Regions from separate parts of the Halalkalibacter lacteus genome, predicted to be linked through region 1. Evidence: riboswitches for the same ligand, from Rfam matches in the RefSeq annotation. Region 1 holds a riboswitch; the other holds the start of a gene.

Region 1 (5,219 bases):
CTAACATGGTAATGATTGGAGAAAATGCCTGAGGTGAGCAACCAACCCCGACCGTTTGCACAAAGCCTTCAACTTTTTTTATATACTGTTTGACTTCCATTATGTTATTGACCGGAATGACTGTCACAAAACGATTAAGTGGGGAAATTGGAAATTCTCTCTTTTTTTCTTCACCTAATTCCAGGTAGACAACTGTCCATTCTGTCCCCTGCTCACTCTTAATCAGATCAAGAGCAGAATTGTCAAAGCTTTCAAATTCTAACGCTGTCCGTTGCTTTACAATCGCATGGTGTTCTTCCTCTGTTAACGTTGCACGTGGGTGGGTTAATTGAAAATTGTCCATTTCATTTGCAATCATCTGTGCAAAATCACGTGCAGAATATGTACCGCCTCGTTCCACGAAAAACACATGCGGTGATAAACATCCTTGCTGATCAAACCAGGACACATCATAACAGGCAAGTTTCGCGGTTTGCCAGCCTCTCGTTGTTGCTAAACAATCTTTCGTAATCACACCAAAACTAACCTTATGACCATGTGAATGAAAACTTACATGTGAAGGTACTTTCTGCCTTACTGTTTCAATCGTCTCTTTTCCACCATAAGCAATCACAGCATTCGAGCATTGAAAACTGACTGTCTCTAAAGCATCGTCTCCACCTTTCCACCATAAGATTGCCATTGCATCTCCTAGCCTTGGATCAATTTCAGCAATCGTTTTTGCAAACAACACGGGAAATAACGGCTCAGAAGATGATACCTTTCCAATTGTAGCTGACTTAAGTAACATACCCGCAGCTAAGCTCCAAAGCGGCAGAGCTGGAACATTACCTGAAAAAATATGAGTAATGAGCTTGGGCCCGTATGCTCTTTGTAACCCACCTGATTTTCGCGGACGAAATTCATCTAGTACAAGAGGGTTAGGAAAATCTTCATCAACCATCCGCTGCAACTTTTCTTTCCGAAATTGTTTTACATAACGACTAATAAATAAGCGAATCATCTCACCGTCATAGCCTGTAATAATTGGCAATAGTCGTTCGGCTTGTTTTCGTAACTCATACTCAGGATGTAACCACTTTTGAACAGCTTGGTCGAAAACAGCAATGATCTCATTCGTATGAAGTGTTTGTACGTAGTCAGATTGTTGTTTTTTTAGTGCTTCTGCTATTGTTTCGATTAGATCTGGAGTCAACTCTGGAACTTGTAATTCAACCTTTTCTCCATGATGCTCAAACACTAATGTCTTATATGGGGTTTCACTAAGTAACTGTTTGCATCGCGTTGGTACATGAAAACAAGAAAAGCTTGTTGTCATACAACATCTCCCCTTGATGATTTTTCAGGTGCTACAAACTGATCGACAACTAACGAGCAGCCTTTCGCTTCTGCACCAGCAGCCCTACCTAGTAAATAAAACCCAACTTCTGTTTTGATCCCCATATCTTCTGTTAATATTCCCATTACGGAATTAAGATTAGCAAGATCATAGTGGACAATAATGCCTTTTTCACCTATTGGCTTCTCTTCCATTTGTTCGATATCAATCACAACCGTCCTCATCCAATGTGGTGTGTATTTGGTGGGATTGGTAAGGTGCATTTCGTTATGAAGAAGATTCCCATCATACATTTGTGAACTAAGTTCTGTCATTCCGTACATATTCAGACACATTTCTAAAGGTAAGCAAAATAGATTACTCATCTCTTGTTTAAACTCGGCTGGTGATATTTCTCTAGACCGCCCCTTTGCCCCACCTGTATCCATCAGGCGACTTTTTTGAGGCAACTGAAAATTAATGCCCTTTGTGCTGCATTCATCTAGTAAATGAATAAACGAAAAGCTTGCTCCTATTAATAAGACTGGTTCATCATTCTTTTCTGCTAGACGAAGTTCTTCAACCAGCTTTTCTACTTGAAACTCGTCTGTATTAAATGCATATAGACTATCTTCTGTTCCGAACGTTTTCTTAGCAATATGTAAATAATGAGCTAGTGAGGAATTAGGCATTACTTCTTCTGTTGGAAAAAGAACAAACATTTTCACTTTTTCTAGATCTGGCATGATAGACGCTTTGAAAAATGTCTTCATCGATAAATCATAAATATCTAAATCACGGTGATAGTTTCTTCCACGCTTTTCTGGATTCGTTGTTCCACTCGTCATAAATAACGCTTCTGTCCCATCAACTGGATGGCAAGATAATGTTGTAAGTTTAAAGGCATCAATCGGTACAGGAGGAATTTCAGTGAAATGTTTCACCGTTCTCGGTGAAACACGACGCTTCCTGCAAAACTTTCGAAACGTTTGATTGTATTCATATTGAAACTGAAATACTTTTAACGCCAATGCATTAAATTCTGCATCACTTGAAGCTGGTTGATTGATAAAATCGTTGACATCTTGTTTTATTGCTTCATAAGCACTTAACAATCTAAACACTCCAATTCAAAAAATTGCAAATACAATCTAAAAAGACCGCTTCTAATTTCGAGAGCGGTCATCATTCGTAACTATACTTCCAAAAAATAGCTGTTCATATGATGTCCACTTCCCTAAGCTATAATATAGTTCAGGTTCAAAGGGTTTAAAGTTATACTTTAATCTCAGCCTCATTCGGCTCCCCTAGTGGGCTAGTATTATCATGTAGTTCATCCAATCATATCATTAATATCTTGTTCTTGCTACAAATCTAAAAGGATATCCATCTGAGAAAAGGCCTTAAGTGATACTCAAGGCCTTTCATTTATCCATTTACGATTTGCTTTGCTCTTCCATCTTCAATAACACGAACAAATTCCCCTTGATTTAATGGATAACCAACCTGAGTGATTTTCACTTTAACAAGCTTTCCAATCATCTCTTCTGTAGCTGGAACTTTTACTTTCAAGTAGTTGTCAGTATAACCAACGAATAACCCACTATCCTTATCATCTTTATCACGCTCTTCTAAAATCACTTCAAGGACTTCCCCTTCAAAGTTTGAAGCATACTCTTTTGCAAGTTGATTAGAGAGCTCAATTAAGCGATGAACTCGCTCATTTTTCACTTCTTCTTCAACTTGATCTTCCATACGAGCAGCTGGTGTTCCCGTACGTTTTGAATATGGAAAAACATGAAGTTCACTAAATTTATGCTTCAAAATAAAATCAAACGTCTCTTGGAATTCTTCCTCTGTCTCTCCGGGGAAACCAACAATTACATCTGAGGTAACAGCTAAGCCGGGTAGAACTTCCTTTAGACGATCTAGGCGCTCTCCAAAGAATTCCATTGTATATTTACGGCGCATTCGTTTTAACACCGCGTTTGAACCAGACTGAAGTGGAATGTGAAGGTGACGTACGACTTTTTCTGATCGATCAATCACATTGATCACTTCGTCTGTAAGCTGACTAGCCTCAATCGAAGAAATACGAATACGTTTTAATCCCTCTACTTGTTCCAAATCTTCAAGTAAACGAGCAAGACTGTAATCTTTTAAGTCTTCTCCGTAACCACCTGTATGAATTCCTGTTAACACGATTTCTTTGTAGCCTGCCTCAACAAGTTGCGTTGCTTGTTTTATAACTTCTTGTGGATCACGTGAACGCATAAGGCCACGTGCCCATGGAATAATACAAAATGTGCAGAAGTTATTACAACCTTCTTGAATTTTTAAAGAAGCACGTGTACGATCTGTAAACGCTGGCACATCAAGCTCTTCATAAACGCGTGACTTCATAATATTCCCGACTCCATTAATTGGTTCACGTACACGTTTGAACTCTTCAATATACTCAAGCATTTTCACACGATCTTGTGTACCGACAACAACGTCTACCCCAGGAATGGCCATAATTTCTGCAGGTGACGTTTGAGCATAACAACCTGTTACACAAATAACAGCATCGGGATTTTTCCGAATCGCACGACGAATCACTTGACGGCTCTTTTTATCTCCTGTATTTGTTACTGTACAAGTGTTAATCACATAAACATCTGACGTTGCGTCAAATTCCACCTTCTCATATCCATCTTTTTGAAACAGTTGCCAAATCGCTTCTGTTTCATAATGATTTACTTTACAACCTAATGTATGAAATGCAACAGTAGGCATTACCTTCACCTCATTAATTCGAAATGGTACGAAATAGCAGCAAGCGCATAGAGTGATGCCGTTTCCGTACGTACTATACGAGGACCAAACCCACAAGGAATGGCTCCTTCTTCTGTCAACTGGCTAACCTCTTCCTCTGTCATACCACCTTCAGGTCCGATAATAATCAAGATCGATGAACGAGGCGAGAGTGCCGTAAGCGTTTTTACTAACTTTGCTTGCTCCCCACTTTTGGCTGACTCTTCATACGCCAAAAGGACAGCATCATATGAGGAAAGCTCTTGTTTCAACTCAGCAAAAGAATGAATGTCATAAACAGTAGGAATACGTTCTCTATATGACTGTTCAGCTGCTTCCTTCGCAATCTTTTCTAATCGCTCAATCTTCTTTCCTGCCTTTTTTTTGTCCCACTTAACTATGGAACGCGCGGCAGCATAAGGAAGGAACCCCGAGGCACCTAGCTCTGTTCCCTTTTGAACAATCAGCTCAAACTTGTCTCCTTTAGGAAGTCCTTGCGCGATCGTCACATGAACAGGGAGCTCTGTATTTGGATGTAATTCTTCTATAATATCAGCAATAATTTCTTTTTCCGTTTGACTTGAAATACAACACTTAACCGTTCGTGAATCATTATTACTACAAATAATCTCATCACCGACATCCATCCTCATTACTCTTAGAATGTGCCTGACATCATCACCAATAATATGAATGTGTCGATCCGTCATTTGCTCTTTCGCAACAAAGTATCGTTGCATCGTCATCGTCCTCACTATGGTTTTGTTTGTAGGGTTTAAAAAGGTCAGACCCTTTGTTATGCTCTTTACGCTTTTTTCGCGATAATGGCTACCCAGTCATCCATCTCAACAATTTCATTAATGATAAATCCACCACTTACAAGCGCATCTTTTACCTCTTGCTTTTTTCGTTTAATAATACCCGATGTAATATACGTTCCGTTTGGTTTAAGAACCGCTGCCGCATCTTGAACAAAACGAACAATGACTTCTGCTAGAATGTTCGCTACTACGATATCATACGGTCCCTCTATGTTTTCAAGTAAGTTATTCTGTTTCACCGATATGACATCTTCTACACGATTAAGCAACACATTTTGCGAAGC
Region 2 (5,219 bases), on a different contig from region 1:
GATTTTTCGAAATCTTTACTCATAGTTGCTCACCTACTTTTTCATACTCCGCCTTCAGCTTTTGTTTCGCTCGCAAAACTCTTGTTTTGATTGCTCCTTCTGTCACACCTAAGACATTCGCAATCTCTTGATAGTTTTGACCATGGAAAAAATGAAGAACAATTGGAATTTTATATTTATCCTCAAGTCGATGGATCATTTGATGAAGCTCTCTAGCTTCCTCATCAAAATTGTCCTGAATATAGGTTTGTTGTGTGGCATACTTTTGTAATTCTATTGTTTTCCGCTTCATTTGCTTTTCTTTCCGATAAAAATCTCTAATTACATTTAAGGTAATAGAATAAAGCCATGTCGTAAATTTCCCTCTATTATGTTTATGAATAAAACGATAGACTTTCAAAAACACTTCTTGAGTAACATCTTCCATATGACTGGGGGAGACCCCTATTTGAAAGGCAAATTTCTCAACGGTTTTTAGATGTTGTTCAATTAATTGCTGGAAGGCATCATCATCGCCTTGTTTCGCCCGCTCGATTAATTGTTCTTCCATTTTTATTACCCTCCGTTTTCCAACTCAACTTGTTACGATATTTATTAAACGAACGATTATAACAAGAAGTTTCATTTAATAAAAAAAGAAAAAAGCATCACGGTTGCAATGCTTACTAGAACGACGCTAAGCCCTTCAACTCTATGAATATGCTTGTAGAAGTTCTACAATACATTTGACAGATAGTAATGTTACATAACAATTATAGCTCTAAATCGCTCTTTTGAATAACAGAGAAGTAATAATCTACCTTATGTAATATTTCCTTACAATAATAAGGAAACAGAATAAACCTCAGTTAGTTATAGATGTATATTTCAGTCCGAATGGCTATTGTTAAACATAAATCTATTCCATCTATTCTTACTCAGGTGCATCAGTTAAATCTTCAATATCAGTTGAGCCAAAAATTAATAAAAAAAGCAAAATGATTAGCATGATCCCACCTGTTAATGCCTTCCCATCAAAGCCTGAACTACAGTTAACCGTTTTATTCTTCCCCATTTCCTAATCCTCCTTCTCCATTCGCCTTTGCATCGCCTCAAAGACATCATCAAGAGTCATATCTCCATTCTCCTCAAGAAAATCTGCTAAAGCATTCTGTTTCGCGTTGTTTGGTGTAATATATTTTCCGAGTAATGTTACCGAGACTGCTGGAGAACCACGAAATAACTCAACACTATCAACTTTAAGCTTTCCTGATAATATTAAGGCTGCGGCGATCAGGTCTAAATTTTTCCCTTTAAATAAATCTTGTATGGAGTAAGGTGTGGATATAGGACCCTGCTTATTTGCTGAATTTGGAGGTTGAAATGGTTTTCTGTAATTTCCATACATCATAAAAAACACCCCCTAACCTAATGTATGCTTTAGAGAATGCTTCTGTGATATCGTTTATCTTAAATACTTGTATTTATAGGTAATCATATAAACCACGTATTGAAAGAAACTAAAAAACTAGAATAATCTAGCAAATAATCTAATCATATTTATTGTGAGCGTTTTACACTATGTGTTAGAGGAGAGGAATTAAATGAGCCACAAGCATAATTATTTCGCTTGTGGCTCTCCTCCGTACAGTAACTAAAGTTTTAAAGTCTAATAATAGATAGCCTCTATCTTCTGACATCTCAAGCACTTTTTATAAAATGATTCGTCTTGATAATCGTGACGACAGCTCTTTTGAACATCTTTTAAGTGATTTTCCCAATAATTCAGTTGATCTTTTAAATGATGAATCTTCTCTTGAATATCATCGACCTTCATCGGCAAAACCTCCTATGAACTATTTACTGATAAATTCCGCCTCCAGATTTCTTAAACTGTTCCGCTTTTTCTTGCATTCCTTTTGCAATTGCTTCACTAGACTCCAGTTTGTTTTCTTTTGCATACTGGCGGATGTCGTGAGAAATTCTCATGCTACAAAACTTCGGTCCACACATCGAGCAGAAATGAGCTGTTTTTGCTCCTTCTGCTGGCAATGTTTCATCATGATATTCTAGGGCACGCTCCGGATCTAATGCTAAGTTAAATTGGTCTCTCCAACGGAATTCAAAACGAGCTTTTGATAAGGCATCATCACGTACTCGTGCTCCTGGATGACCTTTCGCTAAATCGGCTGCATGCGCAGCAATTTTATACGTAATAACTCCTTCACGAACATCTTCACGATTAGGCAAGCCTAAATGCTCTTTCGGCGTAACATAGCAAAGCATCGCCGTACCAAACCAACCAATCATCGCGGCACCAATAGCAGACGTAATATGATCATAGCCTGGTGCAATATCTGTCGTTAAAGGCCCTAATGTATAGAATGGTGCTTCGTGACACATTTCAAGCTGCTTATCCATGTTTTCTTTAATTAAATGCATCGGGACATGTCCTGGTCCTTCAACCATGACTTGTACATCATGTTCCAAAGCGAGCTTCGTTAGTTCTCCAAGCGTTTCTAATTCTGCAAATTGTGCTTCATCATTCGCATCGGCAATGGACCCTGGACGAAGACCATCTCCTAAAGAAAAAGCGATATCATACGTTTTCATAATCTCGCAAATTTCTTCAAAGTGAGTGTACAAAAAGTTCTCTTGATGGTGATGTAAACACCATTGAGCCATAATTGAACCCCCTCTGGAAACAATACCGGTGAGCCGTTTTACTGTTAATGGAACATAACGAAGGAGGACTCCCGCATGAATAGTAAAGTAATCAACTCCTTGTTCTGCTTGCTCAATTAGCGTATCGCGGTACACTTCCCACGTTAGATCTTCAGCAATCCCTTTTACTTTTTCTAATGCTTGGTAAAGAGGAACCGTACCAACAGGAACCGCTGAATTACGAATGATCCATTCTCTCGTTGTATGAATGTTTTTCCCCGTTGATAAATCCATCATCGTATCAGCGCCCCAACGTGTGGCCCACGTCATTTTTTCCACTTCTTCTTCAATGGACGAAGAAACAGCTGAGTTCCCAATATTCGCATTAATTTTCACATGAAAATTGCGCCCTATAATCATAGGTTCTGATTCTGGATGATTGATATTATTAGGAATAATCGCTCTACCTCTTGCAACTTCATCACGTACAAATTCGGGGTCTAGATTTTCTCTTATTGCGATAAACTCCATTTCAGGAGTAATGATTCCTTTTTTTGCATAGTGAAGTTGAGTCACATTTTTCCCTTGTTTCGCACGCAATGGTTTACGCTTTAACCCTGGAAAGACATTATCATTTGCACGTGTGTCATTTCCATTAACGTAGCCATTATCTTCAGGCTTAATGTCACGTCCTTCGTATTCTTCAACATCACCGCGTTCCTTGATCCATGCACTACGTAAGGCAGGAAGTCCTTTTGTAATATCAACTTCATAATCATGATCGGTATACGGACCGCTTGTGTCATAGACACGGACTGGAGGGTTCTCTTCTTCTCCGGCTGAACCGGTTGTAGCACTTAATTCGATTTCTCGCATTGGTACTTTTATGTCAGGCTTAGAACCTTGAACATAAACTTTCTTACTACCAGAAAAGCTAGACATGATGGAAATGTTTTTCTCGTTTAATGAGGGTGTGGACATCGAAATCTCTCCTTTTTTTTAAATAGAAAGGACGAGATCTAGAACATAAAAAGAAGGAAGTATGAAGATACATAAAAAAGCCGGGTACCAAATAATTTGGTTGGACCCGGCTAAATGATAGAAGTATGATCATAATGAAACATTCTAAACTTCCCCACGCTGGTATGAGCCAGATCAGGTCCAAAGGGTCAACAATCTTTACCGTTCTTGTTTCTCAGCCCAACTTATTGGACTCCCCTAGTTAATTCTATTAAGTTTGTATTCTTTACTAGTATATAGTAAAGAGATGACTAATAAAATACTTTTTTCATTTTAGCCCTAAATACCTATTTGAACCTTTAAGAGAATGTTGATTCAATTACAAGACATAATCTGCTAAGACAGTTTGCACTTCATATATATTTAAACTCTTATTGAATTGCTTTTGGATAGGGGTTGAACTTCCCGACACCCAAATTTTCAGCTCTGCATCTAAGTCAAAGTTTCCTGCTGTTTCAACACTAAAATGAGTAATGTTTTTATAAGGAATGGAGTGAATTTCTACTTTTTTCCCTGTCACTCCTTGTTTGTCGACAAGAATCAAACGCTTATTTGTGAAGAGAAACAAATCGCGAATCAGTTTGTACGCTCTTTCAATGCTCTCACCTTTTGTTAAGACTCTTGTAAATTCTTTTTCCACCTCACCAATACTTACTTCTGATGCATTTCCCATTAATCCATCAAATAACCCCATATGTTAAAACCTCCCATGTGATCAACTGGTAACTCTAATAGAATCATACCATAATTTACCTTTATTCCTAGCCTATTAAACACCGACATTAGTTACGATCTAGTTTTATGATACTGTTTTTATGTGAATAATATCTCAACAAGGAGGAGTATTTTATGAAACCAAAAATACTAGTCTATATGAGAGTAGACGACCGCGTAATCAAAGAGTTAGAAAAAGATTTCCACATTACAAGCTTTCAAAATCATGAATACATCGGAAATCGAACCTTTGACCAAGCATTAAAAGAAGCCGATGGAATCATTGGTCTAGCCTTAAAGGTAAACAAAGAATTATTAGATTTAGCTCCAAACCTTAAAATTGTTTCTAATGTATCCGTTGGCTATGATAATTTAGATATTGAAGAACTTACTAAACGAAAGATAATGGCCACCAATACACCTGGCGTTCTTGATGATACTACGGCCGATGCTATTTTTGGAATTATGCTTTCAACAGCAAGACGAATTCCAGAGTTAGATCAGTTTGTAAAGTCAGGTAAGTGGGATATCTCTTTACAACCAAACCAATATGGGGTAGATGTACACCACAAAACGTTAGGGATAATTGGCATGGGTAAGATTGGTCGTGCGATAGCCCAAAGAGCGCATTTAGGCTTCGGAATGAACATCCTCTATCATAATCGTTCAAGGAATAAAGAAGCTGAAAATATTTATAATGCTACATACTGCGAGCTTGATGAACTTTTAAAACAATCAGACTTTGTTTGCTTAATGGTTCCATCAACGAAAGACACGAACAAAATGATAGGGGCTGCCGAATTTAAGAAGATGAAGAAATCTGCTATCTTTATAAATGGTTC

The links. A riboswitch is a leader RNA that binds a small molecule or an ion and turns the genes downstream of it on or off. The one in region 1 is predicted to bind thiamine pyrophosphate.
Region 2: another riboswitch for thiamine pyrophosphate. It lies ahead of thiC (phosphomethylpyrimidine synthase ThiC); the one in region 1 lies ahead of SAZ04_RS03040 (LuxE/PaaK family acyltransferase).

The regions. Positions count from the first base shown of each region.
Region 1 covers NZ_JAWRVL010000003.1:70,096-75,314, reverse strand. The annotation lists gene SAZ04_RS03045 (acyl-CoA reductase) at 1-1,318, opposite strand, end outside; gene SAZ04_RS03040 (LuxE/PaaK family acyltransferase) at 1,315-2,433, opposite strand; TPP riboswitch at 2,536-2,637, opposite strand; gene mtaB (tRNA (N(6)-L-threonylcarbamoyladenosine(37)-C(2))-methylthiotransferase MtaB) at 2,747-4,096, opposite strand; gene SAZ04_RS03030 (16S rRNA (uracil(1498)-N(3))-methyltransferase) at 4,102-4,854, opposite strand; gene prmA (50S ribosomal protein L11 methyltransferase) at 4,920-5,219, opposite strand, start outside.
Region 2 covers NZ_JAWRVL010000012.1:67,320-72,538, reverse strand. The annotation lists gene SAZ04_RS10825 (hypothetical protein) at 1-23, opposite strand, end outside; gene SAZ04_RS10820 (RNA polymerase sigma factor) at 20-550, opposite strand; gene SAZ04_RS10815 (hypothetical protein) at 914-1,054, opposite strand; gene SAZ04_RS10810 (hypothetical protein) at 1,058-1,390, opposite strand; gene SAZ04_RS10805 (hypothetical protein) at 1,649-1,816, opposite strand; gene thiC (phosphomethylpyrimidine synthase ThiC) at 1,840-3,624, opposite strand; TPP riboswitch at 3,759-3,873, opposite strand; gene SAZ04_RS10795 (PH domain-containing protein) at 3,983-4,357, opposite strand; gene SAZ04_RS10790 (2-hydroxyacid dehydrogenase) at 4,513-5,219, shown strand, end outside.